Regions from separate parts of the Arthrobacter sp. Y3225116 genome, predicted to be linked through region 2. Evidence: riboswitches for the same ligand, from Rfam matches in the RefSeq annotation. Region 2 holds a riboswitch; each other region holds the start of a gene.
The links. Region 2 has a riboswitch for cyclic di-AMP ahead of AC5RV2_RS01805 (C40 family peptidase). Riboswitches for the same ligand answer to the same signal wherever they lie in the genome.

Region 1 (8,603 bases), on a different contig from region 2:
CGACGCCGCCCGCGCCGGCGCTTCCGCGCTGATCACCCCGGCCAAGTAACACTGCCGGCCGTGCTCGGGCACGGGAGATAACTCAGGCACCGCCGCTGGGCCGGACAACCGGCCCGGCGGCGGTGCCTCGTCGTTAAGATGTCCGTTTGTACCAGGGACTTCCTTTCGCCGAACCGATGCAGAAGGATGAAGGCATGATGTTCGAACACGACGACGCAGTCCTTGAGCTCAGCGACGAGCAATCGTGGATGCTGCTGGAGAGGACGAAGCATGGCCGCCTCGTCCTCACGGCCGCAGGGGAAACCGACATCTTCCCCATCAACTATGTCGCGCGCGATGGCAGGCTCGTCCTGCGCACGGCGCCGGGCACCAAGCTGGCCGAATTGACGATCAACGACCAGGTCTTGTTCGAGGCCGACGGCATCAGCAGCGAGGAAGCATGGAGCGTCGTCGTCAAAGGCACGGCCCGCGTACTGCAGGATCAGGAGGACATCGCGGCCGCCGAAGCGCTGCCGGTCGAGACCTGGATCCCGACCCTTAAGGATTTCTTTGTGGAAGTGAAGCCGGCCAGCATCAGCGGACGCCACTTCAAACTGGGTCAACAACCCGAACGTTTTTAGCCACAGCAAAGGCCGGTTCGGGTGGTCGCGCTGCGCGCGTGCGCATCGCTAAACCACTCCCGACCGGGCCTTCGTCTTGCTCAGCGGTAGTTGCTCATTCAGTGGCCGACGCTGGCGAGGATCTCCTCGAAGCTTTTGGATTCGACGCCGCCGCGGCCGCGCTCGGTCACCGGCGCGCCCTCCACCAGGTCAACCAGTTCGGCGGCCGCCCGGTCCGAGCGCTCGGACAGTCCGCCGGTTCCCGCCTCACCGGCACCCCAGTCCTCCGGTGCGGCAAAGACCGTGGTTTGTACGGTGCGGGCACGGAGGTAGCTGAACAGCGGACGGACGGCGTAGTCCAGGGCCAGCGAGTGGCGGGCGCTGCCACCGGTGGCGCCCATCAGCACCGGTTTGCCGGCGAGCGCGCGCGGCTCGACCACATCGAAGAAGGACTTGAACAGCCCGCTGTAGGAGGCGCTGAAGACCGGGGTCACGACGATCAGCGCATCGGCTGCCACGGTTGCCTTGAGCACTTCGTCCAGCTTCGGCGCGGCGTAGCCGGTCACCATGTTGTTGGCGATATCGACGGCGTAATCGCGCAGCTCCACCAGTCGAACCTCGGCCTCGACGCCCTTCAAGCGGAACTGGTCCACGGCAGAGGCAGCCAACTGGTCAGCCAGCATCCGGCTCGAGGACGGAACGCCGAGTCCGGCGGATATAACAACGATCTTGCGCTCTGACACTGAGACCCTCCTGGTTTGTTCATGCAATCGCATCTAGATGGGTCAACCAAGGCACTGCGAAGATTATTCCGGGCCATGCCGACGACGGAGGCCCGCGGTCGCCACGCTTGCGCGGCGGGCGTCGGCCCGCAAGAAGCGCAAGGCCGCCTCAACCCTAGCCAGCCCCCGTCCAAGAGGGCTACCGTGGCACCCACCACCCGTGACTTTCGGATCAGAGGAATCCCCATGAGCAGCAATCGAGCAGTGGCTTACAAGGAACCCGGCAAGGTCGAAGTGATCGACATCGACTATCCAAGTTTCACGCTCAAGGATGGTCCGGGGGTCCACCCGGACAACGTGGGCCGGCAGGTGTCGCACGGAGTCATCCTGCGCACCGTTGCCACCAACATCTGCGGCTCCGACCAGCACATGGTCCGGGGCCGTACTACTGCCCCGAAGAACCTAGTCCTGGGCCATGAAATCACCGGCGAAGTCGTCGACGTCGGCTCCGACGTGGAGTTCATCAAGGTCGGCGACATCGTCTCCGTCCCCTTCAATATCGCGTGCGGACGCTGCCGGAACTGCAAGGAGCGGAAGACCGGCATCTGCCTGAACGTCAATCCCGAGCGCCCGGGCAGCGCCTACGGCTACGTGGACATGGGCGGCTGGGTGGGCGGCCAGGCCGAGTACGTGTTGGTCCCCTACGCCGACTGGAACCTGCTGAAGTTCCCGGACAAGGACCAGGCGCTCGAGAAGATCATGGACCTGACCATGCTCTCCGATATCTTCCCCACCGGCTTCCACGGCGCCGTCACCGCCGGCGTGGGGGTTGGCTCCACCGTGTACATCGCCGGAGCGGGGCCCGTGGGGTTGGCCGCCGCGGCCAGTGCCCAGTTGCTGGGCGCCGCCGTCGTGATTGTCGGGGACATGAACGAGGGCCGCCTTGCCCAGGCGCGCAGCTTCGGCTGCGAGACCGTGGACGTCTCCCAAGGCCATCCCAAGGACCAGATTGAGCAGCTTTTAGGCGTCCCGGAGGTGGATTGCGGCGTGGACGCGGTGGGTTTCGAGGCCCGCGGGCACGGTAAGGACGCCCAAGAGGCGCCGGCCACCGTGCTGAACTCGCTGATGGAGATCACTGCGGCCGGCGGGGCGCTGGGCATCCCGGGGCTGTACGTCACCGGCGATCCGGGCGGGATCGACGAGGCCGCGCAGAAAGGCTCGCTCTCGCTCTCGCTGGGCACGGGCTGGGCCAAGTCGCTCTCCTTCACCACGGGACAGTGCCCGGTGATGAAGTACCACCGCGGCCTGATGATGGCCATCCTGCATGACCGGGTGCAGATCGCGAAGGCCGTGAATGCCACGGCCATCCCCTTGGATGACGCGCCGAAGGGCTATGCGGAGTTCGACGCCGGTGCCGCGACCAAGTACGTGCTCGACCCCAACGGTTACATCAGCTAGGCCCCGCGACGGGCCTCGGATCTAGGAGCAAACATGGACACCGTCACACTGGAAGACGCCCGCCGGGTCATTGCCGCCGCCGAGGCCAAGGCCGCCGACATCGGCCAGCCGATGAACATCGCCGTGGCCGATGCCGGCGGAAACCTTGTCTCGCACGTGCGGATGGACGGGGCGTGGCTGGGCAGCATCGACATTTCGATCAACAAGGCCTTCACCTCGCGGGCGTTCGACATCCAGACCAAGGACCTGGGCGACAACTCGCAGCCGGGCAACCAGTTCTACGGCATCCATGCCAGCAACCACGGCCGGATCATGATCTTCGCCGGCGGCATCCCGCTCTCCCGCGACGGCCAGGTGGTCGGTTCGATCGGCGTCAGCGGCGGCTCCGGGGAGCAGGATCAGTCTGTGGCGGAGGCCGGAGCGGCGGCACTCTAACCTGGGGCTTTTCAGCGGGCGCGCCCGATCCCCGGCGTCGCCGCGTGCCGGACCGGCCGACCGGCTGTGCGGGTGTCGTCCCTCTCGTCGTCGCCGGACTTTCGGCCTAGGCTGGATCGGCCCGCCCGCCCCTCCTACTGCTTGTTGCGGTCACCACTTCGCGCATCCGCGGCTGCCGCACTCTGCGCCACGATCCGCCTGCGCAGATTTTCCAGGCGCGCGAGGTAGCGGCCGGAACGCCCACAGGGAGTTCCGGCGCGCCGTGGTATCGGTCACGGCCGGGGAGCGCCATGGGGCTCCGCGCCTCCCGCAAACACCGGCAGGACGGGTCAGAAATCGCTGCCAGGCCGCACTTCTGGTGACAAGGAACACGGATAACGAATTTGTAACGCCGCGTGTCGCTCCGGTAATTTTGAATTTGTTCCTATCTATCTAGGTAGGCACCGGTCCGCCCGTCTAACCCTGCCAGCGGACCGGAAGAATCGAGCTTTAGATCGAAGGCAGGGGCGGAGGAACCACTTACGGTGCTTGGGGGCACCTCGGGGTGAAGTCCTCACCGGTACAGTCCAACCCTGAAATCCGACTGCCGGCAGGACCGAGTGAACTCTCGCTCGAATCCGACAGCTAACTTCGCAGGCGCAAGAGAGGAAACCCTGTGAACAACCCTGTGCGCGGTCGTCGCCGTTCCGACACCCCCACGAATTCCCTGTCCAAGATCTCGCGTTCCGCCCTGGCGAAGATCACCCGTTCCAGCGAGGGCTCCCCTGCCCGCCGCGAAAAGGAAGCATCCCCCGCGGCCTACTCCCTCGCCCGCAAGACCGGCCTGGCTGCCGTTGCCGCCGGCATCCTGGCCGCGGCAGTGGTCCCGGTGGCCCAGGCCGGCGGCACTACCGACGTCGGCTCCGACCGCGCTTCGGAACAAAGCCCCGTGCAGATTCAGGCCGCCAAGGAGACCGAACTCGGGTTTGACCGGGCCAAGGTAGCCAGCAAGGGTGCCCAGGAGGAAGCCCAGGTTGCCGCCGCGGCCGCCGACAAGAAGCAGGCCGACGAAAAGGCAGCGGCCGCCAAGAAGGCCGAGGCCGAGAAGAAGGCGAAGGCCGAAGCTGCGGCCAAGAAGGAAGCTGCCGCCAAAAAGGCTGCAGCGGAGAAGAAGGCGAAGGCTGCGGCCGCAGCCAAGAAGGCCGCCGCGGCCAAGGCGAAGACCGTCGGCTTTGCGACCGGCAAGCTGGCCGCTCCGATCCCGAACATGAACCAGACCTCCGGCTTCGGCTACCGCCAGAACCCGATCACCGGTGCTGCCGGCGAGCTGCACACCGGTATTGACTACGCCATGGCCTGCGGCACCCCTGTCCATGCGGCCGACGGCGGCAAGGTCGTCGAGGCCGGCTGGCAGGTTGGCGGCGGCGGCAACCGCATCGTGGTTCAGCACGGCAGCGGGCTGAAGACCACCTACAACCACCTGCAGTCGATCGGCGTTTCTCTGGGCCAGAAGGTCGCCAAGGGCCAGGCCATCGGCCAGCTGGGCACCACCGGCAACTCCACCGGCTGCCACCTGCACTTCGAGGTCGTCAAGGACGGTCAGCTCGTGGATCCGGCCGGCTGGCTCTGACCCACCCTCGACGACGGCGGAGCTTCCGCCACCGACGACGGCGATGCCCACGCGGGCATCGCCGTCGTCGTTAAAAACCGGTCAGGCGAAGGGCTGCGACGCTCGGTCCAGCGCGGCAACTTCGTCGGCGGTCAGCTCGACATGTGTGGCGGCCATCAGCTCCGGCAGCTGTTCGGGCGTGCGGGCGCTGGCCAGCGGAGCGGTAATGCCTGGCTTGGTCAGCAGCCAGGCGAGCGCGGTCGTCGTGAGGGAGATGCCGCGCGACTGGGCGACGGTCTCCAAGGCGTCCACCACGGCGAAGCCCTCGGTCGTGAGGTAATCACGGAGCATGCCGCCGCGCGGGCTGCTGTCGGCGTCATCCGTCGAGTGGTACTTGCCGGACAGGAAACCGGAAGCGAGCGAAGAGTACGGGAACACCGAGAGGTTGTGTTCCCGGGCCAGCGGAGCGTAGCCCTGTTCGTAGTCTTTGCGGGCCACCAGGTTGTAGTGCGGCTGCAGCGCGACCGGCAGCGCAAACCCGTTCTGCTGCGCGATGTTCATCCACTCGGCGATCCGCTCCGGGGACAGGTTGGACAAGCCGATCTGGCGGACCTTGCCCTCTCTCACCAGGGCGTCGAAGGCGGCGGCCGCCTCAATCAACGGGGTGCCGTCGTCGTCGTAATGGGCGTAGTACAGGTCAATGTATTCGGTGCCCAGCCGCTGCAGCGAAGCCTCGGCGGCAGCGGCCACGTTCACCGCGGACAGTCCCTGGAGCTCCGGATGGCCGCCCACCTTCGTGGCAATGACGACCGATTCGCGGTTTTTCCGGTCCGCCATCCAGCGGCCGATGATCTCCTCGGATTCGCCCCCGCGGTTACCCGGAACCCACGCTGAGTAGCTGTCCGCGGTGTCGATGAAGTTGCCGCCGGCCTCGGTGAAGGCATCCAGCACCTGCTGCGAACCGGACTCGTCCGAGGTCCAGCCGAAGGTGTTGCCGCCCAGAGCGAGCGGGAAGATCTTGATATCCGAAGTGCCGATCAAGCGCATCGAAGGTCCTTTCGAAGGTCAGGGGCGGCCTTCGCATGCCGCTTACGTTTAACCTAGCAGCGGCGGACGCGTCCCCCGGACGCGGGGGACGGCGCAGCCTGGCGGCCGGAAGCCCCGTCGGGCAGTACCTCGCTCCCCTAGACTTTACGTATGGCCGACTCGCTGACCCCGCAGCAGCGCAGCGCCAACATGGCTAAAATCCGCGGCAAAAACACCAAACCCGAGCTTTTGGTCCGGAAACTGCTGCATGCCAAGGGATACCGCTACCGCCTGCATGGCAGCGCAGGCGGCCGGAAACTGCCGGGCAAACCGGATCTGGTTTTCGCCGGACGGCGGAAAGTGATCTTCGTCAACGGCTGCTTCTGGCATGCCCATGACTGCAGGGTCGGCCGGCACGCGCCGAAGTCCAACGCCGGCTTCTGGGAAGCCAAACGGACGCGTACGGCTGCCCGCGACGAAGCCCAACGGTCGGCGCTGCAGGCGGCCGGCTGGCAGGTCCTCACCGTCTGGGAGTGCGAGTTCAAGAAAACCGGCGACCTGGCCGCGCTTGAGGACAAGCTGGTCGCTTTCCTCGCCTGAGCCGGACCGCCGAGCCGAGAGCCCCTCCGCCCGCGGGCAGAATCCGGGGTGAAGGGGCTCTTGGCCAAGGGAACGCGGCCATGGGGCCGCCGTCGGGGTTGGGTCAGACGTGAGTGGGGGCAAACATCTTCAGCAGTGTCTCGACGACGATGACGTTCGGTCCCTCGGCGGCGAAGCTTTCCCGGAGTGCGGGGCCGACATCCTCCGGCGCCACCCTGCGTGCCGGCACGCCAAAGGCCTGTGCCAGGGCCACGAAATCCGGCCGCGCCAGTTCCGTTGCCGTCGCCCGGCCGAACGTGCCTTCCATATACTCGCGCAGGATGCCGTAGCCGCCGTCGTCCACAATCAGCCAGGTGACCGGCAGGTCATGCTGCCGGACGGTGGCCAGCTCGCTGATCGAATACATCGCCGAGCCGTCGCCGGAGACGGCCAGCACGCGGGCTGGCTTTCCCTGGCTGGCCAGGCCGACGCTGCCGCCGATGGCGCCGGGAAAACCGTAGCCCAGGCCGCCGGCGCCCTGGGCCGAGTGGAACTCGCCGTCGCGCGAGTCCCAGCAGCTCCAGGCCCAGTACGCGGAGATGGTCATGTCCCAGAAGGTTTGCATGTCGTCCGGCACGGCCTCGCGAATGTCCGCCATGAAGGTCCGCTCCTTGGCCAGGTCCTGGCCGTCCAGGCGGGCCTGGACCTTGGCCAGCGTGTCCTTGACCAGCTGCTCGGGCGTCTGGCCATGCCAGTCGGGTCCGTTACCCGGATTGCCGGAGAGGGCTGCGTCCAGAGCCTGAAGTGCCTGGCCGGCGTCAGCGCGGATTCCCAGCGCCGGACCGTTGGATTCCAGGACGCGGGGTTCGGCGTCGATCTGGATGATCCGGCCCCGCGGTTCCATGGTGAAATAGTTGCTCGTCACTTCCCCCAGCGACGAACCTACGACCACCAGGACGTCCGCGTCTTCGAGGACGTCGGTGACGTACCGGTCCTCGACCCAGGATTGCAGCGAGAGCTCGTGGTTCCACGGGAACGCGCCGTTGCCGCCCGGCGAACAGACCACCGGGGCACGCAGCTTTTCCGCGATGGAGCGCAGCCACGGTTGGGCCTTGCCCCTGCGGGCCCCGCCGCCGGCGATGATGGCCGGCCGCTTGGCCTCGGAGAGCCAGTGCACGGCTTCCTTGACGAGCTCGGTCCGCGGCGGATTGTCGAATGCCTCGGCCAGCGCGTCCTCCACCGGCGGCACCATGATCGGGTCCAGCAGGACGTTCTGCGGAACCTCCACCCAGACCGGCCCCTGTGGCGACGAAATGGCCTCGGTCCAGGCGTCCTGGATGGCCGACGGGATGCCGGACGCGTGCTGGATCAACCGCTGGCTCTTGGTGACGTTGGCCGCGGAGGCCTTTTGGTCGTCGAGCTGGTGCAGCATGCCCTTGCGGCGCGCGCCCAAGCCTTCGAGCGGAATCTGGCTGGCGATGACCACCATCGGCACACCGGTGGCGTAGGCCTCCTGCAGCCCGGCCAACGAGGTCAGGGCGCCGGGGCCGGTGGAGAGGAACAGCACGCCGACCTCGCCGGTGGCACGCGAGAACCCGTCCGCCGCGAACGCGGAGTTGTTCTCCACCCGGGAGGAGACGAAGCGCAACGAAGAACGGGACAAGGCGTCGAACAACCCCAAGGCGTGCTGCCCCGGGATCCCGAACACCGTCGTCGCGCCCAGGGCGCTGAGGGTTTCGACGACGAGGTCCCCGCCGTTGCGGACGGGCGGTTCCGCCGGGGCCGCTTCGGTGGAGGGGGCTTTCCCTGCTGCTGTCATTCGAAGGACTCCTGATCCGATCCGTCGCCGCTGCCCACGGTGGCGCCCGCGCGCTTCAGCGCTTGGGCGCTGTAGCCGTTGCCGGACCCGCCGGCCGCGGTGTCGGCCATCAGCGAGACAAGTTCGTAGGCCACGTGGCTGCCGGCAACCCCTGTCATCTCCGCGTGATCGTAGGCGGGTGCCACTTCCACGACGTCGGCGCCCACGAGGTTCATGCCGCGGAACCCGCGGATGATTTCGAGCAGCTCGCGGCTGGTGATGCCGCCGGCCTCCGGGGTGCCGGTGCCGGGTGCGTGGGCCGGGTCCAGCACGTCGATGTCGACCGAAATGTAGAGCGGGGTGTCGCCGATCCGGTCGCGCAGCTTGGCCACCACGTC
Region 2 (8,603 bases):
CGTCGTCCCCGACGCCATCGGCTACCACCCGAACCAGAACCCGACGCCGGCCGGCATGGAGCCGTTCGAAATCTACCGGGATGAGCTGGTCACCGTGACAGCCACCCTCGTGGAGCATCCGCCCGTGGCACCCGCCTTCGCCTTCCGGTTCGACACGGCCGAAGGGTCGGTCACGATCTCCGGCGACACCGCCCCCTGCCAGAACCTGGTGCGGCTGGCCCGCGGCACGGACCTGCTCCTGCACGAGGCCATCGACTTCGACTGGGTGCAGCGGGCGTACGGCAGCATCGATTCCGACGAAGCCCGGGCCTCCATCGACCACCACCGCAGGTCCCACACCTCGCCGCAGGACGCCATCGCGATTGCCCGGCAGGCCGGAGCACGCACCTTGGCGCTGCACCATCTGGTGCCGGGAACCACGCCGGACGCCGTCTGGCAGGCACACGGCAAGGACTTCAACGGCACGTTCCTGATCCCCGACGATCTGGACGTTATCTCCTTCTCTTCCAGCGACCCGGAATTCACCGGAGTCGCCGATCATGACGAAATGGCGGTTGCACCATGAGCAATGACACGACGACGGCGTCGGCCCCTGCCGCGAACGACAGGCAGCCCGGGGACCTGAAGGTTCCCAGCCTCAACACCCCGGAAATGCGGCGCATCCTGGCGTCCAGCTTCCTGGGCAGCGCCATCGAATTCTACGATTTCATCCTCTACGCCACCGCGGCGGCGCTGGTTTTCAACACGGTGTTCTTCGTGAACCTGGACCCCGCGGTGGGGATCTTCGCCTCGTTCGCCACACTGGCGGTCGGTTACATCGCCCGGCCGCTCGGCGGGATCATCTTCGGCCACTTCGGTGACCGGCTGGGGCGCAAGGGGGTGCTGATCACCTCCATGGTGCTCATGGGCGTGGCCACCACCCTGATCGGCCTGCTGCCGACCACGGCCCAGATAGGCATGGCGGCTCCGCTGGCGCTAATCGTCCTGCGCATCGTCCAGGGCTTGGCCGTCGGGGGCGAGTGGGGCGGTGCCATGCTGATGGGCCTGGAGCACGCTCCGAAGGAACGCCGCGGGTTCGCGGCCAGTTTCGCCAACATGGGAGGTCCCGCCGGTGCGGTGTTGGCCACCCTGGCGGTTTCGGCCGTGTCCGTGCTGCCGGACGAGCAGTTCCTGACCTGGGGCTGGCGGCTGCCGTTCCTGATCAGCATCGTCCTGGTGGGCATCGGCCTGATCGTCCGCCTCAAGGTCGCCGAGTCCCCGCTGTTCCTGGCGCTGGAGGACAAGGCCGAGGAGAAGAAGATCCCGATTCTCGAGGTGCTGACGAAGTACCCGAAGAACGTGATCATGGGCACGCTGGTGGGGATGAGCTCCTACACCGTCCAGGGCCTGATGACCGTCTGGGCCATCTCCTATGTGGTGGACGAGGTCGGCCTGGACCGGACGAGCGTCCTCAACGTCAAAGCGTTGGGCGCGGCGCTGACCGTCGTCGCCATCTGGTTTGCGGCCCGGCACAGCGACAAGCTCGGCCGCCGGCCCGTGATGCTGATCGGCATCGCCGCCGGCGCGGTACTGGCCTTCCCCATCATGTGGATGCTGGAGCTCGGGACGCTGTGGCTGTTCGCGATCGGGCTGTTCCTGGCCAACGGCGTCATCCAGGGCACGATTTTCGGCCCGTTCGGGGCGTTCACCGCAGAGCTGTTCCCGACCCGGATGCGCTACACCGGCGCCTCGCTGGTCTACCAGCTCTCCTCAACGCTGGGCGCAGGTTTCACGCCCATGATCGCCAGCGGCCTGGTGCTGGCGGCCGGCGGCGAGCTGTGGCTGGTGGCGACGGTCTGGGCCGGCGCCTTCGTCCTCGCGGGGCTGTGCATCCTGGCGATCAAGGAAGGAAAGGACCAGGACCTTACCGCGGAGAGCATGTAGTTCCTCCAGCCATGGTTAACCGCGACGGCGGCCGTTGCCCGGGGCAGCGGCCGCCGTCGCGGTTAAGCGGGGTCAGGCCGTCGTATGCCCGCCCGTCACCTTGCTCGCCGAACTGACGGGACGGGATTACGCCGTCGTATGCTCATCCCATCCGCTCGCCGCTGCGCCGCCGACCTCGGCGCAGAAGTCCAGGAATGCCCGCAGCCTGAGGCTGGGCCGGGTGACGCTGGCGTAGGCCACGCAGACGTCGCTGTGCCCGACCGGCCCGTCGATTTCCACCGTGGCCAGGGGAAGCCCGTCGTAGCTGTAGTTGCCCGGCGGCCGCTGCACCAGCACGGTGTAGCCGAGGCCGCGCGCCACCATGCCCCGCACCGCCTCAAAACTCGACGAACGCCAGGCGATCTTCGGATCCAGCCCGGACAGCCGCAGATTGACCAGCTGGTTGTCGCGCACGGTGGGGATGTCCAGCGAGACAAAGTCCTCTTCGGCCAGCTCGGCCAGCCGGACGCTTTTGCGGGAAGCCAGCGGGTGGTCCGCGGCCAGCAGGACGTAGGGCCGGCCTTCCTTGACGGTTCGGGCCTGCACGCCGGGCAACAGGTGCCGCGTGTGCGTCAGCACCGCATCCAGATAGCCCTCTTGCATCCGGTGCTGCAGCTCGGCGGCCTCGCCTTCCTCCATGGTCACGGTGAGGCGCGGATGCGGCTTGATGAACCGTTCGCTGATCACCGGAACCCAGAAGGCGGACAGGGTGCTGTAACAGCCGATGGCCAGCGGGCCGACCAACCCCTGCTGGCGCTCGATGATGCTGTTCTGCACGTCGTCGGCATGCCGGACCAGGCTCCGGACGTCGCGCAGGAACTGCTGCCCGACGCCGGTCAGGGCGATTCCGCGGGAACGGTGCCGGACCATCAGCTGCGCGCCGACGATCCGTTCCAGCTCTGTCAGCGCTTGGGACATGGCTGCCTGCGAGATGTGGCTGGCGGCCGCGGCGGCCGAGATTGAGCCGTGATCGGCGACTGCAACAAAGTACTGCAGCTGTTTAAGCGTGAAGTCCACCACTCTGCCAGCGTACAAGTTGGCCCGCACCGGCGGCGTAACCAGCCGATTGTTGCGCCCGATGTACCGTGACGGACGCCTTGCAACGGTCGCTGGGGGTTGCTCGCCCCTGACGGGAAGATGGCTCTCAGGTTATCCACAGGTAAATTTCAGCGCTTGGACAGTTACCGAACCGTTATGTAGTGTTTTCAGCACGTCGGCGATCATGCGCCGATGTCCTCGGAGGGTATTGCCTAGCTCTGCCAGCCTTTCCGAGTTCGTTCGCTAGACATCTGGCAGAGGCGGGGGACCCACATTCCGGGCCCCTCTTGGGGCTCTTGGGGTTAAGTCGTACGGAGTGCATACCGCGCTGCCGCACGGCCGGGTGACTCCCACCCGAACCCGACAGCTTACCTCGCAGGCATTGGGAGAGGTATCTTCTTGCTGCTCAAAAACAATCGCGCACGCCACCGTGCCACCCCGGTCCGCAACACCACCGTGGCCGGTCTGTCCCAGGCTGTCTCGTCCCGCGCCGGAACCGTCGGCCGCGGCGCTGCCGTCGTCACCGCCGCCGGTGGCCTGATGCTGGGTGCCGGCCTGCCGGCCAATGCCGCCGCCGATGTCACGGTCCCGACCTACGGCGCTGCCAATGCGACGGACACCGTTGCCGCTCCGGCCAACGCCGGCTTCGAGGTGGAGCGCGCTTCCGTTACTAGCTCGGCTGCCGACGACGGTGCCGCTGCAGGTGCCACCACGCACACCGTGGTCGCGGGCGACACCGTGGGCACGATTGCCGCCCAGTACGGCCAAAATGTGCAGGACGTGCTGGCCATCAACGGCCTGAGCGCGTACTCCATCATTTACCCGGGCGACCAGATCGCGCTGACCGGCTCCGCGCAGGGCGCCCAGTCCGGTGGCGGCCAGGCAGCGCAGGGTGGCGGCGGAGCCGCTACGACCCTGGCTGCGTCGACCGACGCCGCGACTGTCTCGCTGGCCAGCGCCGACATCAAGCCCGCCTCCACCGGCGGCAACCAGAGCATCGTGGACATCGCCATGTCGGCACAGGGAACGCCCTACGTCTGGGGCGGCACCTCCACTGCCGGCTGGGACTGCTCCGGCTTCACCCAGTGGGTCTACGCACAGGCTGGTGTCGACCTGCCCCGCCTCAGCCAGCACCAGGGCAGCGCCCTGACCCCGACCAGCAACCCGAAGCCGGGCGACCTGGTGGTGCAGAACGGCGGCGGCCACGTGGGCATCTACCTGGGCGGCGGCAAAATGATCAGCGCCCTGAACCCGAGCCAGGGCACCTTGGTGCACGACGTGAACGCCATGCCCGTTACCGGTTACTACACGATGTAACCACCCCAAAGACTCCTGGACCGGCTATTCCCCCAACGGCCGGTCCAGGATCACAGGGAAGCCTCGTCGGCCTTGCGCCGGCGGGGCTTCTCCTCTTTATGCGCTGTCTCCTTCAACGTGACACGGGAGTGCACCTCTTTTAATTAATGGCGGGTTCCATGCTTGGCGGGCTTCTCCTCTTTCACCGCGCAAGCGGGACTCTATCCACTTCTATGCGGGGGGAATGTTCCTCCTGAAAAGGACCGGTGGGAGAATCCATCACGCGCACCCCTCCCCCGCAGGTGGCGGTTCGCGCCCGGCGGTGAGCACCGGCGTCGTTGTTTATTCGAGGTTGACCGCCGGGAATAGGAGTAAGCGGGGGCAGGTTAAGCTACTACTCCGCCTGCGCCCGGCGTTTTTGGGCTGTTTCCGGCCGCCCGCAACAGCACGATTTCCACTCGAGGATCTTCCCGTGAATAAAGACATGTCGACGAACAGAGCCTCGGCACGGCCCGGACCTGCCCGCAGCGGGCTGACGGCTGATGAGTCGCGCCGGAACCACCGCGTGATTGGCATCCTCTTGGTCTCTGCGTTCGTGGTGATCCTGAACGAGACCATCATGTCCGTGGCGCTGACCGAGCTAATGGTCGACCTGGACATCAGCGCCCGCGCGGCGCAGTGGCTAACCACGGCGTTCATGCTGACGATGGCGGTGGTCATCCCGGTGACCGGGTTCCTTCTGCAGCGTTTCACCACCCGTCAGGTCTTCACCGCGTCGATGGCGCTGTTCTCCGCGGGAACGCTGCTGGCCGCGCTTGCTCCGGGGTTCGAGGTGCTGCTGGTGGCCCGCGTGGTGCAGGCGTCGGGCACCGCGATCATGATGCCGCTGCTGATGACCACGCTGATGAACCTGGTGCCGGCCGAGGACCGCGGCAAGACGATGGGCAACGTCTCGATTGTCATATCGGTGGCGCCCGCCATCGGCCCGACCATCTCCGGCATCATCCTCAACACCTTGTCCTGGCGCTGGATGTTCTGGCTGGTGCTGCCGATCGCTCTGGCCATGCTGGTGGTCGGCAACCGGCGGATCCAGAACGTGACCGAGCCCCGGCCGGTGCCGTTGGACCTGCCGTCCGTGGCGCTCTCCGCCATCGGCTTCGGCGGCCTGATCTACGGCCTCAGCCAGGTCGGCGCCGGGCACGGAACAACGACGGCGGGGCCGGGCACGGGTGCCGCCATGTGGGTTGCGTTTGCGGCCGGCGGCGTGGGGCTGCTGGCATTCCTGCTGCGCCAGGTTCGGCTGCAGCGCTCGGACAGGGCGTTGCTGGACCTGCGGACCTTCCGTTCCGGCAACTTCTCCGTGTCCGTCGGGCTCATGGCTGTCAGCATGGCCGCACTGTTCGGCACCATCATTCTGCTCCCTATATATATGCAGCAGGTTTTGGGGCTCGAGCCGCTGCAGGTCGGGTTGATGCTGCTGCCGGGCGGGCTGTTGATGGGCCTGCTGGCCCCGGCCGTTGGCCGGCTCTATGACAGGTTCGGCCCGAGGGTGCTGCTGGTGCCGGGGACGACGGTGGTCAGCGCCGTGCTCTGGTTCTTCTCCACGGTCGGCGAGGACACCGCCCCGCTGACGCTGCTGGCGGCGCACATCGTGCTCAGCGTGGGCCTGGCGCTGCTGTTCACGCCGCTGTTCTCCGCTGGTCTCGGGTCGGTGCGGAGGCAGCTGTACTCGCACGGGAGCGCCGTCATCGGTACGGTGCAGCAAGTGGCCGGCGCGGCGGGCACCGCCATGTTCGTCACCGTCATGTCCATGCAGGCGGCCGCTCTTTCCGCTGGAGGTGCGGCAACGACGACGGCGGTGGCAGGCGGAGTGCGGATGGCTTTCCTGACCGGCGCCCTCATCTCCATCGTGGCCGTGGCGGCGGCGTTCTTCATCCGGAAACCGGTGGAGGAGCCCGCCGACGAGCCGGCTTCGGTGGAGGGCGCGCCGGTCGCCCGCTGACGACGGAGTTCGGGCGGGCCTGACCCAGGGGCACAGACGGTGCTTCTGGAGCCCAGCCGCACTTAGCCGGCCGAGCTCGGGTCGCACCCCAGCCGGTCGAGATCCGCTCGCTTGAGCCGGTCGATGTCGGACTGCACACATCGAGAACGCTTGACTTTCGACGCCCGTGCTTGAGCACCCATCCACTTCTTCTCCACAGCCAGCCCCGTGCGCTTGCTCATCCACATACCGACCCTTGGTTCTCCTCCCCTGTTCGAGGGCTTCATAGGCTGTATTTATGGCGATTGAGGTGCTGGATGAGGCTCCGGGAGCAGGGCAGGATGATTCCGTCCTGCTGGCCCGGATCCGCGCCGAGGTCAGTGAACTGAATCATCGCCTTCGGCGCGACGGGCTGACCCGCAGTACCAAGTCGGTGGCCCGGACGGCGGCACAGGTTGAAGAGCTGGCCAACATTGTTGGTCAAACCCAGCTGATTCTGGCTGGCATCATCAAAGCGCAAAACATCGCCGCCGTTGGAGAAACGGACAAGCCGCATGACCCCGAGGAACCGAATCAGCGTATGCGCGGCGCCTACAAAACGAACGAAGACTATCTGCGGGCGAAGCTGGGCATTCCCCGGCAGGAGGCTGCACGACGCTTCCAGCTCGCCGAGGCCACCGAAGTCCGCCCGGCGCCCCAGGGTAAGCCTGTTGTGCAGCCCAGGCTGCCGGTGCTCGCCCGTGCAATGGACGAAGGAATGGTCTCCGGGCAAGCCGCAACTCTGATCCGGAAGGCTGTCGACGGGCTGCGTCGCACCGCCGGCCCGGAGCAGCTCCGCAAGATGGAAGAGGCACTGGTTCAGCATGCCTCCGATTACGACACCGACTCGCTCAGGCTGCTGATCCGGCATTGGGAAGGCGGCCTCAACCCAACCGGCGCCGACCTTGGGCCAGCCGAGCTCAAAGCACGCCAGGGCCTGTTCTATCGCGGGCGGCGCAATGGCCTGCACTGCTACGAGATCAACGCCACCGACGAGCAGAACGAGGTTCTGGCAACCGTCTACAACACCGCCACCAACCCTCGGTTGAGGGAAGGAACGGCCACGGCCGGGGCAGTAGGATTTGATGCGGTTGACGCACCTGACACCGACTCCCAAATGAGCGGCGCTTCCGATAACGACGACGACTCAGACGCGGATGCTGAGGACAGCGGAGCGGACGTTTTAGTTAACGCGACGGTAGAGGACGGGCGTACCCGCCAGCAGAAGCAGCTCGACGGGCTCATTGGTGCCTGCAAAATCGCTCTCACGTCTGATCTTCTGCCAGCCGCTGGCGGACGCCGCCCGCAACTGCTGGTCACCATCGACTACAAGGACTTGGCCTCCGAAGTCGGACGTCCGGGAACCAGCATCTTCTCCGGGCCGCTGACCGCCAAGACAATCCGGCGGATCGCTTGCGATGCCGACATCATCCCGGTGATCCTCTCCGGTACGGGTGCGATTCTGGATGTTGGTCAGTCCCAACGGTTGTTTCCGAGGTACATGCGGCTGGCAATCATTGCCAGGGACGGAGGTTGCGCCTTCCCCGGCTGTACTGCGCCCGCTCCCTGGACCGAAGTGCATCACATCCAGTGGTTTGAAAAGGGTGGTCCGACCTCTGTCGACAATGGCGTCTTGCTCTGCGGGCACCACCACCATCTGCTGCATCAGGGCGATTGGCGGGTCGAGGTGAGCAAGGGCGTGCCTTGGTTCTTACCGCCGCTCAGCGTCGACCCGGCTCAAAAGCCTCTTCGCAACCACGTGTGGTTGAAAGCCGCGCGGCTGCCCGAACGCCTGCCGGAGCCGGCCGGGGCGGGCTCAGGCTCCGGTCCGCCCGGCGGCCCTTCACCGCGTGGAGGCGGCCCATTGGACCCTGACGCGGCGGTCCGCAGGACGGCCGTGCGCCACTCCAATCCGTCGCAGGTCCCGATGCAGTCGGAACTCGATATCGGGGTGGAGAGCGCCGCGGGAGGCACCGCCGTGCCCGGCAATAGTTCCAGTCCATTTGACGGTTGGCCGGCCCAGCCTGCAACGCCCCCGTTCTGACAACGGGCGTTGCCGCCGGACCCAGCTCCCCCGGTGACCCAAAAGCTTTCCCATTCCGCGCAAGAGCGTTTGGGAGTGGTCAGTTGGTTGCCTGACTACCCAGCACCGTTGTTGTCGCAGGCCTGCTGCATGGAGGCCAGGGCGTCGGCCGGAATCTGGTCGCCGGACTCGGCGATCTGCGACATCGGCCCGGTGATCTCCGCGGGAACGCCGGCTGCGTCGGCGGCAGAAACCAGACCCCCG
Region 3 (3,299 bases), on a different contig from region 2:
GCCTCCGGCCGGCCGACGGCGTGGCGCAGCAGCAGTTCCGGCAGCCCGGCCAGCATCGGCATGTCGCAGGCGAAGAGCAGCGTGAATGGAGACCGCACGGAGGCACCGCCGTCGTCGTCCCGCGCCCGCGCGGAGGCACCGCCGTCGTCGTCCCGCGACAGCGCCTGCATCCCCGCCGCGATGCCCGCTGCCGGGCCGGAGAACGGCGGGTCTTCCCGGGTGAGCGTCAGCCGCAGCGGCCGCGGAACGAGGGTGCGGCGGAAAGCTTCCACTTCCTCCGACAGGTCATCGGGCCCGACGACGGAGATTCGCCGGGCCCCGCGGACGGCCTCCAGCGTGCGGCGCAGCAAGGTGACTCCCTCGAGCCGCAACAGTGCCTTGGGGCTGCCGCCCAGGCGCGAGGACCGGCCGCCGGCCAGCACGACGGCGTCGAAAACCGGAGCCGTCACGCGGCGGTATGGGTGTCGAGGAACTGGCTCCAGGCCGGGGCGGGACGGTCCAGGTCGCGGATCCGCCAGCGGGCGCCGCTGGGCGGCCGGGGCGTGAAGCGCAGGCTCCAGCCCATTTGGGCCAGCGTGCGGTCGCCCTTGGCGTTGTTGCAGCGCAGGCAGCAGGCCACCAGGTTCTCCCAACTGTCTTCTCCCCCGCGGGACCGGGGCTTGACGTGGTCCACCGTGGTGGCTGTCTTGCCGCAGTAGGCGCAGAGGTGGTTGTCGCGGCGCAGGACGCCGCGGCGGGTCACCGCGGTGTCCTTGTTGTACGGCATCTTAATGTAGCGGTTGAGCAGGATGACCGAGGGTCGGCCCAGTATGTCGTTGGGGCCGACGACGGGGTCTCCGTCTTCGGCAATCACGCTGGCTTTGCCGGTGAGCACAAGAAGCAGCGCCCGGCGGAAGGTGACAACCGCCAGGGGCTCGTAACCAGCATTCAGAACGAGTGTGCGCATGCACATTCCTCTAGGTCTGGCCAACCCGACCGGTGCTTCAGATCCCGGTCCGGGACTGGATTTTCTGCACTGACAGTCAAAGAGTATGACGGCGAGTGCGTTCCGCGCTAACTTTTTCGCCGCCTGTGGGCCGTCAGAATGGTGCCGTCGGCGGTCCGGCGGCAGGCGCGGGGCACCCGTGGGGCCCGCCTTGGGCCCTGGCCAGGCCGGTCCGCCCAGGCGTCTGTCCGCCCAGAAACGCCGACGGCCCCGGTGCACGCGCTGGGCGTGGACCGGGGCCGTCGGGACGGTCCCTGCGGACCGGAGAAGGCTGTTGCCTAGTTGACGCGGATGGCTACGTAGCCGGATCCGACGTCCGCGCTGGCCAGTGCGGTGGTGTAACCGGTCCAGCCGCCGTGGATGGCCTGGCCGTTGCCCACGTAGATGGCGATGTGCGCAACGCCTGCGCCGCCGTCGGAGTAGTAGAGCAGATCGCCCGGCTGCGGGGTGGACACCTGGGTGCCGTAGCTGAAGAACTGTGCGGGTGCCAGGTCGCCCACCGAGAAGCCGGCGGCGCGCAGGGCCTTCTCCACCATGGCGGTGCAGTCCTGCGAGATGCCGATCTGGCCGTACGCGGAGGACACGAGGGTGGAAGCCACGCCGCTGGCGGAAGCTTCGGCCTTGGCCGGCGCTGCCTTGGCCGCGGGAGCGGCGGCGGCTGCCTTGACCTCGACCGCGGGAGCGGCGGCCTGGACAGCGCCCTGGGCGGTGTCTGCGACCTCCTCGACAACCGGGGCCACTTCTTCGGCCACGGCTTCGACAACAGGCTCAGGCTCCGGGGCCGGAGTGGACTTGATGGCGGGACGCGAGAAGGTCAGCTCGACGGCACTCGAAGCCTGGACGGTGTCCACCTGCACGCGGCTGGGAACGGACACGGTGGATGCGGTGCGTTCGATGGAGGTTGACTGCGCGGGAACCGCGGCGGTCAGGGCCAATCCGGACGCGGCAGCGATCACGGCTGCCGAGCGACCCATGGATCCGGCATTGGACGAGACGGCTTTGGAAATCGTCTCCAGCGGGTTGGTGCGGACGGAAACGGCGCGGTGGCGCCCCGTAGCGGTGTCATTGAACACGTTAAAGGCCTCTCCCAATGCCTGCGAGGTGAGCTGTCGGGTTCGGATGGGAGTGCATCCGGCCGCAGCCCTCCCCGGCAATGCCTGAGAGTGCTGACGACTTAACCCCAAGGGTTCCTGTACGGAGCCCGAATTTGGTTCCCCCGCCTCTGCCCGCGAAGTTTTTTGCGAACGGACTCCGGACGGTGGCAGAGCTCGGCAATCCACCCGGAGGTCCCAGCCGTTTGGCAACTGGCACGCGTTAGAGCGTATACGATCAATCACGCATTGTCACATTCTGATCACGGCGCGGTGATGTTTTGATTACGACAGGCCCTCGGAGCCCTGCTTCCGGGCGGTTCCGGGGCGGGGCTGGTACGAAGCGTGCCGCTTGTGTCTCGGGGCTGTGCGGACGTTCCAGGCGCCGTTTCCGCGCGGGTCTTCCGCGTGGCGCCGGGCCCGTCTTTGCGGGGCCGCTCCGGACCTGTCTTCGCGGGCCGCTCTCGCGCAAGTCTTCCGCGGGCGGCTCCGGGCCGTCATCACCGCGCCGTCTCCGCGCAAGTCTTCCGCGCAAGTCTTCCGCGCGTGGCGCCGCGCCGTCGTTGCGCGCAGGTTCTCCGCGCAGGTTCTCCGCGCACCGTATTTTTAACGCCCGCAGCGCGCCCCGAAGGACGCGCCGCGAGATGGCCGTGACAGGAAGGGTTTAGCCTGCCGGGCGGATGAAGACCGGGCCGGAGCCGATGTAGGCGCTGCCCAGGACGGTGCTGTAGCCCGCCCACCCACCGTGGACCGCCTGGCCGTTGCCGACGTAGATGGCCACGTGGGCCACGCCGGCGCCGCCGTTGGCGTAGTAGATGATGTCGCCGGGCTGCGGGGTGGACACCTGGGTGCCGTAGGCAAAGAACTGCGCCGGGGCCAGGTCGCCCACCGCGAAGCCTGCCGCGCGCAGGGCGTTCTCGACCAGGGCCGTGCAGTCCTGGGCGACACCGATCTGTCCGTAGGCGGCCGCAACAATGGCGCCTGCGGCTCCGCTGGCGGCAGCCTCGCCGGCCTTCTTGACGGTCTTGGTTTCGTTCGACCCGGCGTCGTTGCCGGTCGTGGGGTTGATCTCGTTGGAGACGGCCTGGACAACCGGCTCTGGTGCGGGGGTGGAGGTAATCCCCGCGCGTTCGAAGGTCAGCTTCACGGCTGCGGAGGCCTGCACGGCTTCCACCTGCACGCGGGCCGGGGCCTCGACCCCTCGGTCTGCGCTGACAGCCTGG

Region 1: it holds a riboswitch for cyclic di-AMP, as region 2 does, so the genes downstream of both, AC5RV2_RS04255 (M23 family metallopeptidase) here and AC5RV2_RS01805 (C40 family peptidase) in region 2, are expected to answer to the same signal.
Region 3: it holds a riboswitch for cyclic di-AMP, as region 2 does, so the genes downstream of both, AC5RV2_RS10715 (NlpC/P60 family protein) here and AC5RV2_RS01805 (C40 family peptidase) in region 2, are expected to answer to the same signal.

The regions. Positions count from the first base shown of each region.
Region 1 is NZ_JBNHGL010000022.1:5,029-13,631, forward strand. Features, by position in the region: gene AC5RV2_RS04230 (superoxide dismutase) at 1-49, shown strand, start outside; gene AC5RV2_RS04235 (pyridoxamine 5'-phosphate oxidase family protein) at 195-620, shown strand; gene AC5RV2_RS04240 (FMN reductase) at 719-1,342, opposite strand; gene fdhA (formaldehyde dehydrogenase, glutathione-independent) at 1,568-2,779, shown strand; gene AC5RV2_RS04250 (GlcG/HbpS family heme-binding protein) at 2,813-3,214, shown strand; cyclic di-AMP (ydaO/yuaA leader) riboswitch at 3,690-3,866, shown strand; gene AC5RV2_RS04255 (M23 family metallopeptidase) at 3,870-4,823, shown strand; gene AC5RV2_RS04260 (aldo/keto reductase) at 4,905-5,849, opposite strand; gene AC5RV2_RS04265 (very short patch repair endonuclease) at 6,000-6,428, shown strand; gene AC5RV2_RS04270 (thiamine pyrophosphate-binding protein) at 6,532-8,226, opposite strand; gene speB (agmatinase) at 8,223-8,603, opposite strand, start outside.
Region 2 is NZ_JBNHGL010000007.1:20,477-29,079, reverse strand. Features, by position in the region: gene AC5RV2_RS01820 (MBL fold metallo-hydrolase) at 1-565, shown strand, start outside; gene AC5RV2_RS01815 (MFS transporter) at 562-1,923, shown strand; gene AC5RV2_RS01810 (LysR substrate-binding domain-containing protein) at 2,050-2,982, opposite strand; cyclic di-AMP (ydaO/yuaA leader) riboswitch at 3,232-3,396, shown strand; gene AC5RV2_RS01805 (C40 family peptidase) at 3,400-4,317, shown strand; gene AC5RV2_RS01800 (MDR family MFS transporter) at 4,781-6,298, shown strand; gene AC5RV2_RS01795 (HNH endonuclease signature motif containing protein) at 6,576-8,360, shown strand; gene AC5RV2_RS01790 (hypothetical protein) at 8,456-8,603, opposite strand, start outside.
Region 3 is NZ_JBNHGL010000103.1:93-3,391, forward strand. Features, by position in the region: partial or broken gene mobA (molybdenum cofactor guanylyltransferase) at 1-449, opposite strand, end outside; gene AC5RV2_RS10710 (HNH endonuclease) at 446-946, opposite strand; gene AC5RV2_RS10715 (NlpC/P60 family protein) at 1,264-2,058, opposite strand; cyclic di-AMP (ydaO/yuaA leader) riboswitch at 2,063-2,231, opposite strand; gene AC5RV2_RS10720 (NlpC/P60 family protein) at 2,741-3,299, opposite strand, start outside.